3 regions of the Enterobacter oligotrophicus genome follow, and region 3 is predicted to be linked to each of the others. Evidence: riboswitches for the same ligand, from Rfam matches in the RefSeq annotation. Region 3 holds a riboswitch; each other region holds the start of a gene.
The links. Region 3 has a riboswitch for thiamine pyrophosphate ahead of thiC (phosphomethylpyrimidine synthase ThiC). Riboswitches for the same ligand answer to the same signal wherever they lie in the genome.

Region 1 (6,219 bases), 1.9 Mb from region 3:
AACCAACCGGCAGTCTATTGATTGGGATAATGAAGAAATGGCTCTTCTTCGAGAATATTTATCAACAATCATTAACCAAGTTAATAATGATTGGAGAAATAAAAGGAAAGAGAAGAAGGAAAAAGAACTTGAGGTGACAACTGGCATAGATACCAATCAATGGATGAGTACTATGCCTGAGGATATAAGGCAACAAACATCAAAAATTATTGACTTTCTTGGTGAAGAGGACGCACTGGAGAAGTATACTCCTGTAATTGAAGCTCTGCATACAATAGTTCCAGAATATCCTTTGCTACACTGGCGGTATCTGAATGAGAAAATTAAAGATAGAATAAAAGCATTCTATACAAATAAACAATATGGAATGGCAGCTGATCAAGGAACGAAAATATACTGTGAGGTGATTCGTGAACTTACTGGTTCAACACTTGATGGTACAGAACTTGTTAATTTAGTATTCTCTCCTAATAAACCTGTCATTAAATTATGTGATACTTCAACTAAAACAGGTATGAGTATTCAAAGTGGACAGCGCTCATTATCTCAAGGAGTTATTGAGTCCTTTAGAAACCCGGCTGCTCATATGCCATTGGATAAATTAGTTCCTGAGCAATATTCAGAGTTGGATTGTTTAAACGTTTTAAGTTTGATTTCTTATCTTTTTGAAAGGATGGAAGGTGCGGAGGTTATAACGGATAAAGGAGCAATATAGTAATTAATTTTAATTCTGAAGATATGAAGGCATACACAGGGTTTAGTGTATGCTTCATTCAGAAAGGCCTACTTTCCGTGGATTATTAGCGTGGTTATTTAAGCTGTTAAACGTTAACTTTGGGGACCTCCCCAATATGACATTAGGAATTCTCAAATATCAGAGAGTTGTTCAAATTGAATCGCCACGGGTTTAACAGACGCCTCAGAGTCATTTAAAATGGCTTTAAGAGAGGTGCACATGAGCAGTAAGCGTTATCCTGAAGAGTTTAAAATTGAAGCTGTCAAACAGGTTGTTGATCGTGACCATTCTGTTTCCAGTGTTGCAACACGTCTCGATATCACTACCCACAGTCTTTATGCCTGGATAAAGAAGTACGGGCCGGACTCTTCCACCAACAAAGAGCAGTCAGATGCTCAGGCCGAGATCCGCCGACTCCAGAAGGAGCTGAAGCGGGTTACTGACGAACGGGATATATTAAAAAAAGCCGCGGCGTACTTCGCAAAGCTGTCCGACTGAGGTACGTCTTTATCCGTGACAACTCCTGTTATTGGCCTGTTCGTCTACTCTGTCGGGTGCTGAATGTTCATCCGAGTGGGTTTTACACCTGGCTTCAACAGCCGCATTCACCACGGCATCAGGCGGATCTCAGGCTGACAGGACAAATCAAACAGTTCTGGCTGGAGTCCGGTTGCGTTTATGGCTATCGCAAGATCCATCTCGACCTGCGAGATAGCGGGCAACAATGCGGAATTAACCGTGTCTGGCGGCTAATGAAGCGTGCCGGGATAAAGGCTCAGGTCGGGTATCGAAGCCCACGAGCGCGTAAAGATGAAGCCAGTATCGTGACACCCAACAGACTCCAGCGGCAGTTCAACCCGGAAGCACCGGATGAACGTTGGGTAACGGACATAACTTACATCCGAACCCACGAAGGCTGGCTGTATCTGGCCGTAGTTGTTGACCTGTTCTCGCGCAAAGTTATCGGCTGGTCAATGCAACCCCGGATGACCAAAGATATTGTCCTGAATGCGCTTCTGATGGCCGTGTGGCGACGTAACCCCCAAAAACAGGTGCTGGTTCATTCTGATCAGGGTAGTCAGTACACAAGCCATGCGTGGCAGTCGTTCCTGAAATCACACGGACTGGAGGGCAGTATGAGCCGTCGTGGTAACTGTCACGACAACGCAGTTGCAGAAAGTTTTTTCCAGCTACTGAAGCGTGAACGGATAAAGAAAAAGACCTACGGGACGCGGGGAGAAGCCCGCAGCGATATTTTTGATTACATCGAAATGTTTTATAACAGTAAGCGTCGGCATGGTTCGAGTGATCAGATGCCACCGACGGAATATGAAAATCAATATTTTCAACGGCTCAGAAGTGTCTAGATTATCCGTGGCGATTCACCAGCCGCATCCAGAAAAAAAGAACACTTAGGAACTACACTGACGAAACTCTTCAGTGACGTTTTCTACGCGAGGCGTTTTTAGAAGCACGTTTAGATAATCAATAAATTTTGTCATACAGATATGGGGTACAAACTGAGGTACAGCGTGAAGAAGCGATAACCGGAAGGGCGGGCTTGCGTTAGCAACCCACTTCCCCTAAGCTGGCAAAAAGTATAGAGATTCAATCTTCATGACTCGGGGTGCCCCATCGCTGATGGGCTGAGAAATACCCGTATTACCTGATCTGGATAATGCCAGCGTAGGGAAGTCAGATGCCTTCCCGGTCATCGCTTCTTCACGCAAGGCAGGAGCGATACCATGCAGCCTGACCTGCTCGATTTACACGTTTTACATCAGTTCCGAACCCATTCCCCGCTCACGCACTGTATGACCAACGATGTCGTGCAAACCTTTACGGCCAACGTTCTGCTGGCGCTTGGCGCATCCCCGGCGATGGTGATTGAAGCCGAAGAAGCCGAGCAGTTTGCCGCGCTTGCCGATGCGGTGCTTATCAACGTCGGCACACTCACCGCGCCGCGCGCCCAGTCGATGCGCCGGGCGATTGAAAGCGCTGTGGCGGCAGGCAAACCCTGGACGCTCGATCCGGTTGCAGTCGGCGCGCTGACGTTTCGCACCCGTTTTTGCCATCACATTCTTTCCCTTAAACCTGCAGCCATTCGCGGCAATGCGTCTGAAATTCTCGCGCTGGCGGGGATGAGCGCGGGCGGGCGTGGCGTCGACACCGCCGACACCGCCGCCACGGCGCTGCCTGCTGCCCAGGCGCTGGCACGTCAGACGAATGCGATTGTGGTGGTCACTGGCGAGGTGGATTACATCACCGACGGGCAGCGAACCCGCACGGTAACGGGTGGCGATCCGCTGATGACCCGCGTGGTGGGCACTGGTTGTGCGCTTTCGGCGGTTGTGGCAGCCAGCTGTTCACTGCCTGGCGACAGGCTGGATAACGTGGTTGCTGCCTGTGGATTTATGAAGCGCGCCGGAAGCGTTGCTACAGCGCACTCCCGTGGCCCCGGCAGTTTTGCCAGCGCTTTTTTGGACGCGCTTTATAACCTGGAGGAACAGGCATGAAACGGATTAACGCACTCACTATTGCCGGCACCGATCCAAGTGGCGGGGCAGGCATTCAGGCCGATCTGAAAACCTTCTCCGCGCTGGGCGCATACGGTTGTTCTGTGATTACGGCACTGGTGGCGCAAAATACGCGTGGTGTGCAGTCGGTTTACCGCATTGAGCCGGACTTTGTCGCCGCGCAGCTTGACTCAGTATTCAGCGATGTGCGCATCGATACCACTAAAATCGGCATGCTGGCGGAGACCGATATTGTGGAAGCCGTGGCAGAACGGCTAACGCGTTACCAGGTGCAAAATGTGGTGCTTGATACCGTGATGCTGGCAAAAAGTGGTGATCCGCTGTTATCCGCGTCCGCCGTTGAAACGCTGCGTAAAAAACTGCTGCCGCAGGTCGCGCTCATTACGCCAAATCTTCCTGAAGCTGCAGCGCTGCTGGATGCGCCGCACGCGCAAAACGAACGCGAAATGAAAGAGCAGGGAAACGCGCTGCTGGTGATGGGCTGTGGCGCGGTGCTGATGAAAGGCGGTCATCTGGATGATGCGGAAAGCCCGGACTGGCTCTTCACCCGTGACGGCGAGCTGCGTTTCACTGCCCCGCGCGTGCAGACCAAAAACACCCACGGCACGGGCTGTACGCTCTCTGCCGCACTGGCGGCGCTGCGTCCACGGCATGATAACTGGGCCGATACCGTGCGCGAGGCCAAAGACTGGCTCTCAGCCGCGCTGGCAAAAGCCGATACTCTGGAGGTTGGTCACGGTATTGGACCGGTACACCATTTTCATGCCTGGTGGTAAGCCGTATACTGGCTGGAAACATCAGGCCTGAGAAAAACAGAGATGGAACAAGCGCATACCCGGTTAATCGCTCTACTGAATGAACGGATTGCCGCGCCGGACAACACGCCGCTGTACCTGAAATTTGCTGAAACGGTAAAAAACGCGGTGCGCAGCGGTGTGCTGGAACACGGGAATATTCTGCCCGGCGAGCGGGACCTGAGTCAGTTAACTGGCGTGTCGCGCATTACCGTGCGCAAAGCAATGCAGGCGCTGGAAAAAGAGGGCGTGGTGACGCGCGCGCGCGGCTACGGAACGCAAATCAATAATATCTTTGAGTATTCGCTGAAAGAGGCGCGCGGATTTTCTCAACAGGTGGTGCTGCGCGGACAAAAGCCTAACACGCTGTGGGTCAACAAACGGGTAGTGAAATGCCCGGAAGAGGTCGCCAGCCATTTGTCGATAGAGGCGGAAAGCGACGTCTTTTTGCTTAAACGCATCCGCTACGTTGATGATGATGCCGTATCGATTGAAGAGTCCTGGGTTCCGGTAGGCTTAATCCCCGACCCGGACGCGATTGGCATCTCGCTGTACGATTACTTCCGCAGCCAGAATATCTTCCCACAGCGCACCCGTTCGCGCGTCAGCGCCCGTATGCCGGACAGCGAGTTCCAGGCGCACATAAAGATGGATGACAAAATACCGGTGCTGGTGATCAAGCAGGTTGCGCTTGACCAACAGCACCGGCCGATTGAGTACAGCATCAGCTACTGTCGCAGCGATCTATACGTCTTTGTGTGCGAGGAGTAGTTCCTCGCGCCCAGGCGCACAGTCCCCGCCGCGGTGGCTGACCACCCATGCAGCAACCGCATTGCCCAGCAGTACCGCATCCGCCAGTGACCAGCCTGCCGCCAGCCCGGCCAGCGTACCGCCCGCATGGCTGTCGCCAGCGCCGATAGTGTCGACGACGGTTGCCGGAAACGCCGGAACGTAACCCGAAGCGTCACCGTCATACCAGGCGGCACCGTCTTTGTCGTGACGCACAATCAGGGCTGAGCCGAATCGTTGCTGCCACTCTGCACCCAGGTTTTCAACATTCACAGCCAGTCTTTCCGCGGCAATCTCCGCCTCCTGGCGGTTGAGCGACACAATCGGTTTGCAGGCCATGATCCGCGCCATCAGCGCGTCGGGAATATCTGCGATGCGCGGGCCGAAATCGATAAACGCAGTGACGCCCAGCAACCCTTCCAGCCAGGCCGTCAGCAGCTCGCCGCAAGGGGATGCCAGCTGATAGCCGGACAGATAGACCAGGCTCTCCGCCGGGACGTTCAGCGCATCCAGCCAGCCCTGCTGCCACTGATTTTCCACACCGCTGAACGACATAAAGGTGCGCTCACCGTCAGGCTCTACCAGCGCCAGACACCAGCCGTTATCGCCCGTTTCGGCTTCCACGGCGCTGTGCAGATCCTGCTTCGCCATTGCGTTACGGATAATATCCGCCCACACGCCGTGGCCGACGGGCAGGGCGTTTTGTGCCGCAATCCCGAGCCGTTTCAGGGCGATGGCGATATTGAGCGCGCAGCCGCCGATATTCACACCCTGCTGTTTTAGCTCGATATCACAGCCGCGCCACGGCAGGGCATAAGCGTCGGCGATGACGTCAATCACCGCCGCGCCCAGCACCGTCACCGGGCGTGTGGCGTGTAATGTTGCAAGGCGTTCGGCAAAATAACTCATACGCCCTCCCGTTGCTCCCGATAGTGCAGCAGTTTCTCGCAATAATGACCAAAATCGAGCGAGTTAACGGCGTCAAGTTCCGCCTTAAGCGCCGGGTCAACGGCCTGCACACCGTGCAGCGCGCCGCAGATCGCCGTCGCCATCGTGCCGATGGTGTCCGTATCACCGCCGAGGTTAGCGCACAATATTGCGCAGCGGTTCGGGTTGGTGCCTGCCAGTTCAACCATCGCAATGGCCGCCGGAACGGATTCGATGGTGCTGGTTCCCGCCCCAACAAGCTGGTACACCTGCTCGCTGGCCGATTCAATGCCGTTGGCTTCCCGCACGGTTTTGAGCGCCAGTTCAATGCGTGCCGCCAGCGATGCGCTGAAGGTGGTGGTTTTCGCCTCCTGCGCATAGCGGGCGATACCCGGCAGGGCATCCACGATGTTCTGCCAGCTTTCTCCGTCGATGG
Region 2 (6,219 bases), 530 kb from region 3:
GGTATTTCCCTCTCCCACCGGGAGAGGGCCAGGGTGAGGGCATCAGACCGCACGAATGCCTAACAGTGAAGATGCCCCCGCTTTACCACTAAGCAGTTCTTCTGTTTCGCCATCCCACAAAATGCGCCCCTCCGCGATCACCACCGAACGTGGCGCGATGCGTGCGGCATCTTCGATACTGTGCGACACCATCAGCATCGTAAGCTGCTGGCGGCGGCAGATATCCTGCACCAATGCCAGCATTTCCTGACGTAACGCGGGATCGAGCGCAGAGAAGGGTTCATCCAGCAGCAGAACCGGTTGTTCGCGCACCAGGCAGCGCGCCAGCGCCACACGCTGACGTTGCCCGCCGGAAAGCTCGCCCGGCAGCCTGTCGAGAAAGTCGGTTATCCCCATTTGCGCGGCAATGAGCTCCAGCTTTTCGCGCTGGGCATTGTTCAGCTTGAGTCCCGGATGCATCCCCAGGGCGATGTTTTGTCTAACCGTAAGATGATTAAACAGGTTGTTTTCCTGAAACAGCATCGACACCGGACGTTTCGCGGGCGGCGTGCGGGTATGGTCGTGGTTTTCAATCACGATCGCCCCGCTTGCCGGTTGCAGAAAACCGGCAATTAGATTGAGCAGCGTGCTTTTTCCTGCGCCGCTTGGGCCAAGCACCGCAATCATCTCACCCTGGCGGACGGAGAGGGTAAAACGCATCGGCAGATGCCGGTAAAGCCAGGTCACATCAATCAGTTTTAACATCACGCCCCGGAAGTTTTTCGATAACGGTAAATAACGCAAAGCACAGCAGCAGCAGTAACAGCGCAGTAACGGCACCGTCCTGGCTGCGGTAAGAGCCAATCTGTTGATACAGCCAGAACGGCAGCGTGCGGAAATCTTCATTGCCGAAGAGCGCCACCACGCCAAAATCACCGATCGAGAGCACGCAGGCAAACGCCAGCGCTTGTGCCAGCGGGCGTTTCAGGGCGCGTAGCTCCACAACCTTTAACCGTTGCCAGCCCTGCATTCCCAGAGACTGACACAGCAAAATGTAGCGGTTGTTCACGTCGCGCATCGGGTTTTCCAGCACTTTGAGTGCGTAAGGGATGGCCATCAGGGCGTTGGTGAAAATGACGATGCCGTCGGCGTTTTCCGGCAGGCCGATGGTGCTGTTGAACAGTAAAAAGAAGCCCGTCGCCAGGACGATGCCCGGCATCGCCAGGATCAGCATCCCCGTCAGCTCCAGCGTTTGCCCGGCTTTACGGGCGTGGCGGGCGTAGAGTTCACGGCTGCTCCATAAAAGCATCATGGTCAGTATGACGCATAGCAACCCGGCGGCCAGCGCAATCCGCAGCGAGGTCCAGGTCGCTTGCCAGAGGACTGGCTGTTGCAACACGGACACCAGATTGAGGTTCAGCCCATCGACGATGACCGCCATCAATGGCGGGAGCAACAGCAACAGCGCCAGCACGATAAGAAAAACATCGGTGATGCGGCTGTGCAGGCTGTCCTGCGGATCGCGCCAGCCTGCGATTTGATTGCTGCCTGGTGGAATCGCTTTGCTTAATCGCTGGCTCAGCAACACCAGCGCAAGGCAACAGACCATCTGCACCATCGCCAGCAACGCCGCACGGCCAGGGTCATAGTCGTAACTTAACGCCTGATAAATTGCCAACTCAATGGTGGTGGCCTGCGGCCCGCCGCCGAGAGAAAGCACGGTGGCAAAGCTGGCGAAGCAGAGCATGAAGATCAGCGCGGCGACGGGCGGGATCTGACGTCGCAGCCATGGCCATTCGACAAAACGGAAGAACGACCAGCCGCGCATGCCGAGCTGGGCGGCAATCTGACGTTGTTCGCCGGGGATATTCTCCAGCGCCTGCAAAAAGAGCCGTGTTGCCATCGGCATGTTGAAAAAGATGTGCGCCAGCAGAATGCCCTTCAGCCCGTAGGGGGAGAAGGTCCACTCCAGACCTAAAGACGCAAAGAGTGAGGCCAGCCAGCCCTGACGACCATACACGCTCAAAATACCGAACACTGCCACCAGAACGGGCAGGATCAGCGTCATAGCGCACAGACGGAGAAGCGCCTGCCTGCCGGGAAAACGCCTGCGGTAAAGCGATCTGGCGAGGAAAATGGCCGGGATCACCGACAGCAGCGCGGAGAGAAATGCCTGCCAGAAAGAGAAGCGAACTACGTGCCAGAGATAACTGTCGTGCCAGAGTGCGGGCACGTCACTTTCTGGCGCGTTAAACCACAACGCAAGAAATGCGCCCAGACTGACCGCCACCATCAGGATGGCGGCGAGCAGCCCAGGTATTAACCAGCCGGGAATCAGCGGCTGACGGCGCGTTGCCATTCACTTACCCATGCTGCACGCTGCGTGGCGACCTGCTGCGGCGTAAATTCCAGCGACGTTTGCGGTTTGGTCAATTGGTCGAAGCCTGCTGGCAGCGTCACGTTGGTCACCGGGTACATCCAGTTGCCTGTCGGGATCGCATTCTGGAACGCCGGGGAGACCATAAATTTCAGGAACTTCTCGGCCAGCTCCGGCTGTTTACTGGCGGCAGTGCGCGCAGCCACTTCTACCTGAAGGTAGTGGCCTTCAGCAAAATTGGCGGCGGCGTAGTGGTCTTTCTTCTCAGCGATAATGTGGTAGGCCGGGGAGGTGGTGTAGCTCAGCACCAGGTCGCTTTCTCCTTTCAGAAACAGACCGTAGGCTTCGCTCCAGCCTTTGGTGACGGTCACGGTTTTGGCCGCCAGCTTCTGCCAGGCTTCCGGCGCGTTATCTCCGTAAACTTTCTGCATCCATAACAGCAGCCCTAAGCCAGGCGTACTGGTACGCGGATCTTCATAGATCACGCGCCATTTCTGGTCGCTTTCGACCAGCTCTTTCAGGCTTTTCGGCGGGTTTTTCAGCTTATTTTTGTCATAGACGAAAGCAAAGTAGCCGTAATCGAACGGGACAAAGGTATCGTTTTTCCAGCCACCAGGGACGTTAACGGCATCTGCCGCCACGCCGCTTTTGGCGAACAGTTTGGTTTGCGTGGCGGCTTCCAGCAGGTTGTTGTCCAGCCCAAGCACCACATCGGCTTTGCTGTTTTTCCCTTCCATGCGCAGACGGTTAAGCAGCGAGACGCCATCTTCCAGCGCCACGAACTTCAGCTCGCAGTTGCAATCAGCTTCAAAGGCTTTTTTAACCACCGGGCCAGGGCCCCAGTCTGCGGAGAAGGAGTCGTAGGTGTAGACCGTCAGAACGGGCTTAGCAAAAGCAGGCAGCGCAAACAGCGCCAGCAGGGGAAGACATTTTTTTAACACTTTGCACCTCAAAGTTGAGTGGCAAAGGATTTTGAGCGACAGCCTCAAATCCCTTCGCCGGCGTTATCCGGATCAGGTTCGACGGGTATTATCTCAGCGCACATCAGTGATGCAGCACCCCGTTGAGAACGGCAGTATTGTAATGATTTGGTGAATATTACGAAAGTGTTATGGTTCCGGCGGCGCAAACCAGGCGGATTTAAAATCAAACCAGCCCAGCGTATTCATCCGCAAACCGCGCATACTGCGCTGGCCCTGAATCATCAGCCAGTGGTGGATCAACGGCACGATGGCCTGTTCGGATAACAGCTGCTGGCACCACGCGGCCAGGTTCATCTCACCCGCACGCCACTGGGTGGCGTCCTGTTGCCAGTCACGGTTGATACAGCGCTGGATCAGCGGCACCTCATACAGATGCGAAAAGAGCGAAAAATCGAGCGGCAGAGTAAAGTTGGCGCTGTTTAACCAGATATCGCTGACGATATCGCCGCGATGCCATTCATCATAGTCCACTTCCTGGATTTCCAGCGTCACCCCAACGGCCGCCAGCAGTTTGCTCATGATCCTGGCAATAAAACGGTGTTCGACATGCTCCCGGTAAAACGTGAGGGTGATGGATTCCAGCCCCGCGGGCTTTTCAGCCTGCACCGGTCGGGCGTGGTGCCAGCGAGGAAGCAGACCGTACGCCGGGAACCAGAAGGTTTGATATTGCTCTTCTGCGTGGTAGATCAGGTTTGCGGGGGCGAGAATGTGGCTGATCCATTTGCGGACCTCGTGGTTTGCGCCGCGATGGGTGCGGCTATCAAAAAGCAGATAATAACAGCCCTCTTCAAGGCGGCTCTCAACCGCTTTTTCACCGGTAGTGGGGCCTTCCAGCGTCAGCCCAACGCTGAGCTCTTCATTGATATCCGGTAACACCCAGACGTTCACTTCATCAATCAACGCCCGGTAGCCAAAGTAGTCGTCAAAGGCACGGATTTTTAACTGATTATTGTTATTGCGTGAAACGGAATAGGGGCCGGTGCCGATGGGCAGGCTGGCAAAATTGTTCAGCGATTCCCACTCGGCGGGCAAAATCATCGACGGTACATAGCCCAGCAGCCAGGGAAGCCATTTGTCTGGCTGCGAAAGCTCGATATCCAGCGTCCAGGCCGTCGGCGAATGAATATGCGTGATGTGCGAGTAGAGCGGCAGCGTGCGGGCGCGCTCTAAAGACACGATGACGTCGCGCATATCCAGCTCGCGGCCGTGGTGAAAATGAATGCCAGGACGTAAAAAGAAACGCCAGTGAAGGGGGGACAGCTGCTGCCAGTGGTGCGCGATATCCGCTTCGAGTTCCCCGTTTTCCTCATTTATCCGCGTCAGCCCGCTGAAGATTTGCCGCGCCATATGTGTTTCAGAACGACGTAATGCCGTGCCGGGTAACAGATTTTTCATTGGGCGGTAGTAGACCACCCGCAGGATATGGCGTCCCTGGCGAAAACTTCGCCCGAGATGAGAGACCAGCATCTGGCGCACTGCCGCTTTATCGCCCACCAGTTGTACCAGCTGATCGATGCGATCCTGCTCCAGCAGATCTTCCGCTCGCTGTTGTTGCAATGCCAGCCCGGTATACAGGAAGGTCAAACGTGAACGCTTGCCGCGTCCCGCCTCGGCCTCCCAGTTGAGCCAGCCCTGCTGCTGCATGGTGTTGAGCAGCGTGCGCATATGCCGACGCGAACAGTTGAGCAGGTCAGCCAGTTCGTTCAGCGTGGTCTCCTGCGATTGCCCCTCGCAGCATTGCCACAGGCGGATAAATTGTTGTTGCAGACGACCGGAAGGCATAAAAGAGGAACTCCTGACAAAAAATCAGCAATTTATTTATCCCTATATTAAGCCAATAATTCTTCCCGATGAAGCGAGGAGGTAAATTATGAAGAGGTCTACCGCACGTCAGTTTTATCAGCACTATTTTTCAGCGACACAAGGTGTGTCCTGGCTGGCCCGCCAGTGTGCAGAGCAACGGCTGAAAATGCTGGAAGATCTGATGCAGTGGGACGTTACGAAACCGACCTCTTCTCGCTAACTCGCCTCGATCATGTGTGACTGAGTATTGGTGCTAATCACCCGCCAGCAAAATGTTTTTGCTGGCTTTTTTCGTTTACTATTCACCCAATTTCGATTCGCTTTCACAAGGACTTGCGCATGCTCTGGTTGATGACGATGGGGCGACGCCTGAACGGCGTGTATGCCGCTTTTATGCTGGTGGCCTTCATGATGGGCGTGGCGGGGGCGCTGCAGGCACCGACGCTCAGTCTGTTCCTCAGCCGTGAAGTGGGAGCGCAGCCGTTTTGGGTTGGCCTGTTCTACACCGTCAATGCCATTGCCGGTATCCTCGTCAGCCTGTGGCTGGCAAAACGATCCGACAGTCAGGGTGACCGTCGTAAGCTGATCCTGTTTTGCTGTGCCATGGCTGTCGCTAATGCGCTGCTGTTTGCGTTCAATCGTCATTACCTGACGCTTCTCACCTGCGGAGTGCTGCTGGCGTCTCTGGCGAACACTGCCATGCCGCAGCTGTTCGCGCTGGCGCGTGAATATGCCGACAGTTCAGCGCGGGAAGTGGTGATGTTTAGCTCGGTGATGCGTGCGCAGCTCTCGCTGGCGTGGGTGATCGGCCCGCCGCTGGCGTTCATGCTGGCGCTGAATTACGGCTTTACTGCTATGTTTTCCATCGCCGCCGGGATTTTTGCCATCAGCCTCGCGTTGATTGCCTTTGCGCTGCCGTCGGTGGCGCGGGTTGAGCAGACGACGGATAAACCCATTACGCATGTCAGCGGCTGGCAGGATAAGAATGTCAGGATGCTGTTTATCGCCTCCACGCTGATGTGGACCTGCAACACCATGTACATCATCGATATGCCGCTGTGGATCAGCAGCACACTG
Region 3 (6,219 bases):
CTGATGGCGGATATTCACTGGAACGGCAGCTTCAGCCGCCAGGATATCGGCTATCGCGCGATTGCACGTGAGCAAGGCGAGTAAGGGAGCCGTCTTTACCCCTCACCCTAACCCTCTCCCCTAAGGGGAGAGGGAACCGATCGCGATCCCATTAAAAACTTTTTTCTGTCGGCTGCCAGGTACAGAAATCTTCGTTCGCCACCAGCAGCAGCTGAGAGCCTTCCGGCGCTTCCAGCCATGCCACACTCACATCCATAGATGAATGGCGCTGACGGCGCTCAATATGTTGAATCGCCCAGGATTCGAGGTCAGGCTTGACAGTCTGCCCTTCGCAGGTGGTTACCGAGCCATCGGTATGCCAGCGCCCCTGACGCAGCACAACGCGTCCCAAACGCAGCGCATCGCTGGTCTGACGGATTTGTTCAGCACGGTAACGGTAGAGAGCAACTTGATCACTCGAAAGCTGCTGTTTTTGACCGCTGACTTCGTGCTGCATAAAACTCAGCTCGCCGTGGTCGTCAAAACGCACTTTCACGTGTTCGGGGGTCTTGCTGTAGACGTTCAGTTCGATCAGCGACAGGTCTTCTCCCTGCCAGCGATATTCCGCCGTCGAGGTATTGCCGCTATGCCACGGACTGAAAGCGGAAAGCAGATGCACTTCACCGCCGGAATCTTTGCGCCAGATCCTGACCGCACCCTGATTGTCAGCGTAGCCGCTGGCGGTAAAGGGAGGCAGAGAGGAGTCGTGGCTACAGGCGGACAAGAACAGCACGCCTGCCAGCGCGAGCGTTCCACGCCAGATAGACAAAAGGGGCGTTGCCGCCCCTTCGTTAAAACTGTTCACTGCCACGCGTCTTACTTAACTGCGTCTTTCAGTGCTTTACCAGAAACAAATGCCGGTACGTTAGCTGCGGCGATTTTGATTTCTTTACCGGTCTGTGGGTTGCGGCCAGTACGCTCAGCGCGGTGGTTCACTTTGAAGGTACCGAAACCAACCAGTTGTACAGCATCGCCTTCTTTCAGAGACTCAGTAATAGCAGCCAGGGTAGATTCCAGAGCAGCTTTAGCCTGCACTTTAGACAGATCAGCCTTGTCCGCAATTACATCAATCAGTTGAGTCTTGTTCATAAGTTATCCTTTCAATGTGTTTATCGCTTGCTAAGCATCGAGTGCGACGAAAATGCCAAAAAAGCACTCTCCTGCATACACGCACCGATAGCCACTTTTTTTCGCCCCCCAAATGTAGACCAGACGGGGGGCAGAAGGGAAGAGTCGAGGTGCGACAAAACAGGCGTTAAATCACGTTTTGTTGTCTCATTGGTTAAAAATTATACCAATATTGCTCTCACCGGCCTCACGTAAGTCTGCACGCAGCCCTTTGATCAGCTCAATATCGCGTTCTTCGCACTCTGCCAGCAGGCGGAAAATCTCCCACTGGATGTCCCATTCCTGCTCAACCGCCGGGTTCGCCCGCAATTCTTCGTCGGTCATTTCGCGGCCTTCCTGGGTCATTTCCAGCATCGCCACGGTCGTAATGGATGCCTTACTGACTTCGATAGCATGTTCCAGCGTTTCGCCACTCAGACGGGAGTGAATCAGCTCGCTTAACGCCACGCAGGCGTCGATGGCCGGATAGACACCATACAGGTCAAAATCATCCGCTACCGGAATAGCCTCTTCCAGCTTCTCGAGCTGAGAGTCGAAGTTCACCTTCGCGTCTTTGACCGTTAACGTCTCCCAGATTAAATCCAGGATACGGCGATAGATGTGGCCATCACCAAACTCGGTCTGCTTGCAGAACGCGGCATAATTGGGATACATGCGCTCGCACAGGCAGGCCATAAAGGTGACGTGCTGCCAGCTTTCCAGCTTCTCAAGGCGCAGGTGAATCGGGTTTTGTAGCATGATGATGTCTCGAATCGAAAATTAGCCGCAGTTTACCTGAATCATGGCTGAATTTCCTGCCAACGAACAAAAGCCGGACGCGCGGAGGCGACGGCATCCGCCCAGCGTGTCGGTTCCGGTAAACGGTAGCCCTTCATACAGTGCTGCACCCACGCCAGCGCGCTGTCCATGCTCACCCGATGTCCGGTGGCAATAAACAACGGGTTACAGCGTGCTTTACTGCGCCACACCCATGCCAGCTGCTCGCCTTTATCGATAAGCGGTGCCAGCGCGCCCGGCTCGTCGGAGAGTGGCTCAAACTTACCGCAGAGGCGTTTCTTGGCGACACCGATGGTCGGCACGTCCACCAGCAAACCAAAGTGACTGGCAACGCCTAAACGGCGCGGATGGGAGATACCGTGTCCGTCCACGAAAAGCAGGTCAGGTTTTTGCGAGAGTTGTTCCCACGCTGCCAGCAGCGCGGGATATTCACGGAAGGAGAGAAAGCCAGGAATGTAGGGCATGGTGGTAGCGATGCGCGCCACCTTGTACTCCACCAGCTCAAGCGAGGGATACTTCAGCAGCACCATCGCCGCGCGCGTCACTTCGCCGCCCTGCTCAAAACCGACGTCCGCTCCGCCAATGTACTGCGGGGGATCTCTGTCCGGGCGATCCTCGCGGATCACCGATGAGGCCAGTTCGATTTGTTGAGCGCGTAGCGACGCGAGATCCATAACCACTCCTTACTTGTGATACTGCGCAGAAAGCCGATGCACCGCCTCCACAAATACGCCAGCGTGTTCTGGCGGCACATCCTGATGAATACCGTGGCCGAGGTTAAAGACGTGGCCTTCACCCTGGCCGAAACCAGACAGTATAGTCGACACTTCTTCTTCAATGCGGGCTGGCTGTGCGTAGAGCATGGACGGGTCCATATTGCCCTGCAGCGCCACTTTATCGCCCACGCGACGGCGCGCATCGGCAATATCGGTCGTCCAGTCGAGACCCAGCGCGTCGCAGCCGGTCGCCGCCATCGCTTCCAGCCACTGACCGCCGCCTTTGGTAAACAGCGTCACCGGCACGCGACGACCTTCGTTTTCACGCAGCAGGCCATCGACGATTTTGTGCATGTAGTACAGGGAGAACTGCTGATAATCGCGCCCGGTCAGCACGCCGCCCCAGGTATCGAAAATCATCACCGACTGCGCGCCCGCTTTGATCTGCGCGTTGAGATAGAGCGTGACGCTCTTCGCCAGCTTGTCGAGTAGCGCATGCAGCGCCAGCGGCTCGGCGTACATCATCTTTTTGATCACGGTAAAGGCTTTGCTGCTGCCACCTTCCACCATATAGGTCGCCAGCGTCCACGGGCTACCGGAGAAGCCAATCAATGGCACTTCACCTTTCAATTCACGGCGAATGGTGCGCACGGCGTTCATCACATAGCCCAGTTCGCCTTCCGGATCGGGGATCGGCAGCTTATCAACGTCGGCTTTGCTTTTGACTGGGGAGGTGAAACGCGGGCCTTCGCCGGTTTCGAAGTACAGGCCAAGGCCCATCGCATCCGGAATAGTCAGAATGTCCGAAAAGAGAATGGCAGCATCCAGCGGGAAGCGACGCAGCGGCTGGAGCGTCACTTCACAGGCCAGCTCGGCGTTTTTGCACAGCGACATAAAATCGCCGGCCTGCGCGCGCGTGGCTTTGTACTCCGGGAGATAGCGTCCCGCCTGGCGCATCATCCACACCGGGGTGACATCAACGGGCTGGCGCAGCAGCGCACGCAGATAACGATCGTTCTTCAGTTCGGTCATTTTTGCATTTCCTTAAGCGTCATGGCCTCAGTGTAACACTACTCATACTCGGCCCGACACATCGCCACGGTATCTTCTATCAACCGACGCGCCACGGTGCCTGGCGGCGGTAGCAGCGGTAAATCGTCATAGCGATACCAGTTCGCTTCCAGCAGCTCTTTCTGATCGATAACAATCTCACCGCTGTCGTATTCGGCCATAAACGCGGTCATCAACGACATCGGGAATGGCCACGGCTGTGAAGTGACATAGCGCAGGTTCTTCACCTTAATACTGCTCTCTTCCATCACCTCGCGCGCCACCGCCTGCTCCAGCGTTTCGCCCACTTCAACGAACCCGGCCAGCACGGTATGAATGCCGTTGCGATGACGGGTATGTTGCGCCAGCAGGATGGAATCCTCGCGGCGGATAGCGACGATGATGCACGGCGCAATCTGAGGGTAATAGCGTTCGCGGCAGTGGCTGCAGAGCATCGCCCACTCGGTTTTGCTCGGATGCATGGTATGCCCACAGTAACCACAGAATTTATGCGAGCGATAAAACTCCGCCAGTTGCACACCACGGCCCGCCAGCTGGAACAACCCCACGTCCAGATCCAGCACCTGACGAACAGATCCCATATCCTGGCGACGAGCTTGTTGGATCAACCACACAGGCTCACCCTGCCACTCACCGATCCTCAGTGCGGACTGGCCTGCAAGATCAAATTTTTCCGCTGTGCCGTAGGGTATTTCCCCGGCGGGCAGCCATAATTTTTGTTCGTGACTGACGATCCACCAACCAAGATCTGATTTTTCAATAATACGATCCATATCTATTGCACTACCTTCGCTTCACTGACATGTTGTTAGCATTGTGGTTACATTTTGGTTAAGCCGATTCAATTCTAAACCTTGCGGAGTCGAACATGTTAAACCAGCTAGAAAGCCTGACTGAGCGCGTTAGAGGAAGTAATACACTGGTGGATCGCTGGCTACATGTGCGCAAGCATCTACTCGTGGCGTATTACAATCTGGTCGGTATTAAGCCTGGCAAAGAATCGTTTATGCGGCTGAATGAAAAAGCGCTGGATGACTTTTGTCAGAGCCTGGTCGACTACCTGTCCGACGGCCATTTCAATATTTATGAACGTATTATCCGCGAAATGGAAGGCAGTAACCCGTATTTAAGTGCATCAAGGCTCTGTCCACTGCTGGAAGCCAATACCCAGCAGATCATGGATTACTACGATTCCACGCTTGAGAATGCGATCGATCACGATAACTATCTTGAGTTTCAGCAGGCGCTGTCCGATCTCGGTGAAGCGCTGGAAGAGCGATTCACCCTGGAAGACAAGCTGATTGCCCTCGCGTTGGATAACGACCTGAACGCAAGCAATGAAGATAACATCGCGCGGCCTGCTTGAGTTCTTAGTCGTTAACGAGTAATTTACAAATAGTCGCCCCTCTCACGAGGGGGATTTTTCTTGTCGGAGTGCCCAGTGTGAAAGCACGGGCTGAGACCGTTAATTCGGGATCCGCGGAACCTGATCAGGCTAATACCTGCGAAGGGAACAAGAGTAAAACTGCTTTGTATCGCCCCAGGGCGATCTCCTCTTGCTTCATCCGTCGTCTGACAAGCCATGTCCTTCACTTTTGGAATGAGCTATGTCTGCAACAAAACTGACCCGCCGCGAACAGCGCGCACAAGCACAACACTTCATCAATACGCTGGAAGGCACTGCTTTCCCGAACTCAAAACGTATTTACATCACCGGCCCGAAGAACAATATCCGCGTCCCGATGCGCGAAATCCAGCTCAGCCCGACGCTTATCGGCGGCAGCAAAGAACAGCCGCAATATGAAGTTAACGAAGCGGTGCCGGTGTACGACACCTCCGGCCCGTACGGCGATCCGGATGTTGCCATTAACGTCCAGCAGGGGCTGGCAAAGCTGCGCCAGCCGTGGATTGACGCACGTAACGACAGCGAAGAACTAAACGAGCAAAGCTCTGCGTACACCAAAGAACGTCTGGCTGACGATGGTCTGGACGAACTGCGTTTCACCGGTCTGCTGACGCCAAAACGTGCGAAAGCGGGTAAATGCGTCACGCAGTTGCACTACGCGCGCCAGGGTATCGTCACGCCGGAGATGGAATTTATTGCCATCCGTGAAAACATGGGCCGCGAGCGCATCCGCAGCGAAGTGCTGCGCCACCAGCATCCGGGCGAAGGTTTTGGTGCTCGCCTGCCGGAGAACATCACGCCAGAATTTGTGCGTGACGAAGTGGCCGCCGGTCGCGCCATTATTCCTGCCAACATCAACCACCCGGAATCCGAGCCGATGATCATTGGCCGCAACTTCCTGGTGAAGGTCAATGCCAACATTGGTAACTCAGCGGTCACTTCGTCCATTGAAGAGGAGGTGGAAAAGCTGGTCTGGTCTACGCGCTGGGGCGCAGACACGGTAATGGATCTCTCTACCGGGCGTTATATCCACGAAACCCGCGAATGGGTGCTGCGTAACAGCCCGGTGCCGATTGGCACGGT

Region 1: it holds a riboswitch for thiamine pyrophosphate, as region 3 does, so the genes downstream of both, thiM (hydroxyethylthiazole kinase) here and thiC (phosphomethylpyrimidine synthase ThiC) in region 3, are expected to answer to the same signal.
Region 2: it holds a riboswitch for thiamine pyrophosphate, as region 3 does, so the genes downstream of both, thiB (thiamine ABC transporter substrate binding subunit) here and thiC (phosphomethylpyrimidine synthase ThiC) in region 3, are expected to answer to the same signal.

The regions. Positions count from the first base shown of each region.
Region 1 is NZ_AP019007.1:852,351-858,569, reverse strand. It holds gene EoCCA6_RS04105 (TIGR02391 family protein) at 1-715, shown strand, start outside; one part of gene EoCCA6_RS04100 (IS3 family transposase) at 956-1,193, shown strand; one part of gene EoCCA6_RS04100 (IS3 family transposase) at 1,193-2,103, shown strand; TPP riboswitch at 2,350-2,446, shown strand; gene thiM (hydroxyethylthiazole kinase) at 2,482-3,252, shown strand; gene thiD (bifunctional hydroxymethylpyrimidine kinase/phosphomethylpyrimidine kinase) at 3,249-4,049, shown strand; gene EoCCA6_RS04085 (GntR family transcriptional regulator) at 4,092-4,838, shown strand; gene EoCCA6_RS04080 (PfkB family carbohydrate kinase) at 4,812-5,765, opposite strand; gene EoCCA6_RS04075 (ADP-ribosylglycohydrolase family protein) at 5,762-6,219, opposite strand, start outside.
Region 2 is NZ_AP019007.1:3,266,577-3,272,795, forward strand. It holds gene thiQ (thiamine ABC transporter ATP-binding protein ThiQ) at 43-744, opposite strand; gene thiP (thiamine/thiamine pyrophosphate ABC transporter permease ThiP) at 728-2,338, opposite strand; gene thiB (thiamine ABC transporter substrate binding subunit) at 2,314-3,297, opposite strand; TPP riboswitch at 3,329-3,429, opposite strand; gene sgrR (HTH-type transcriptional regulator SgrR) at 3,466-5,121, opposite strand; gene sgrT (glucose uptake inhibitor SgrT) at 5,210-5,362, shown strand; gene EoCCA6_RS15695 (sugar efflux transporter) at 5,482-6,219, shown strand, end outside.
Region 3 is NZ_AP019007.1:2,731,993-2,738,211, reverse strand. It holds gene purD (phosphoribosylamine--glycine ligase) at 1-84, shown strand, start outside; gene EoCCA6_RS13115 (DUF1481 domain-containing protein) at 152-844, opposite strand; gene hupA (nucleoid-associated protein HU-alpha) at 856-1,128, opposite strand; gene EoCCA6_RS13105 (YjaG family protein) at 1,315-1,905, opposite strand; gene nfi (deoxyribonuclease V) at 1,947-2,618, opposite strand; gene hemE (uroporphyrinogen decarboxylase) at 2,628-3,692, opposite strand; gene nudC (NAD(+) diphosphatase) at 3,731-4,504, opposite strand; gene rsd (sigma D regulator) at 4,600-5,097, shown strand; TPP riboswitch at 5,152-5,261, shown strand; gene thiC (phosphomethylpyrimidine synthase ThiC) at 5,339-6,219, shown strand, end outside.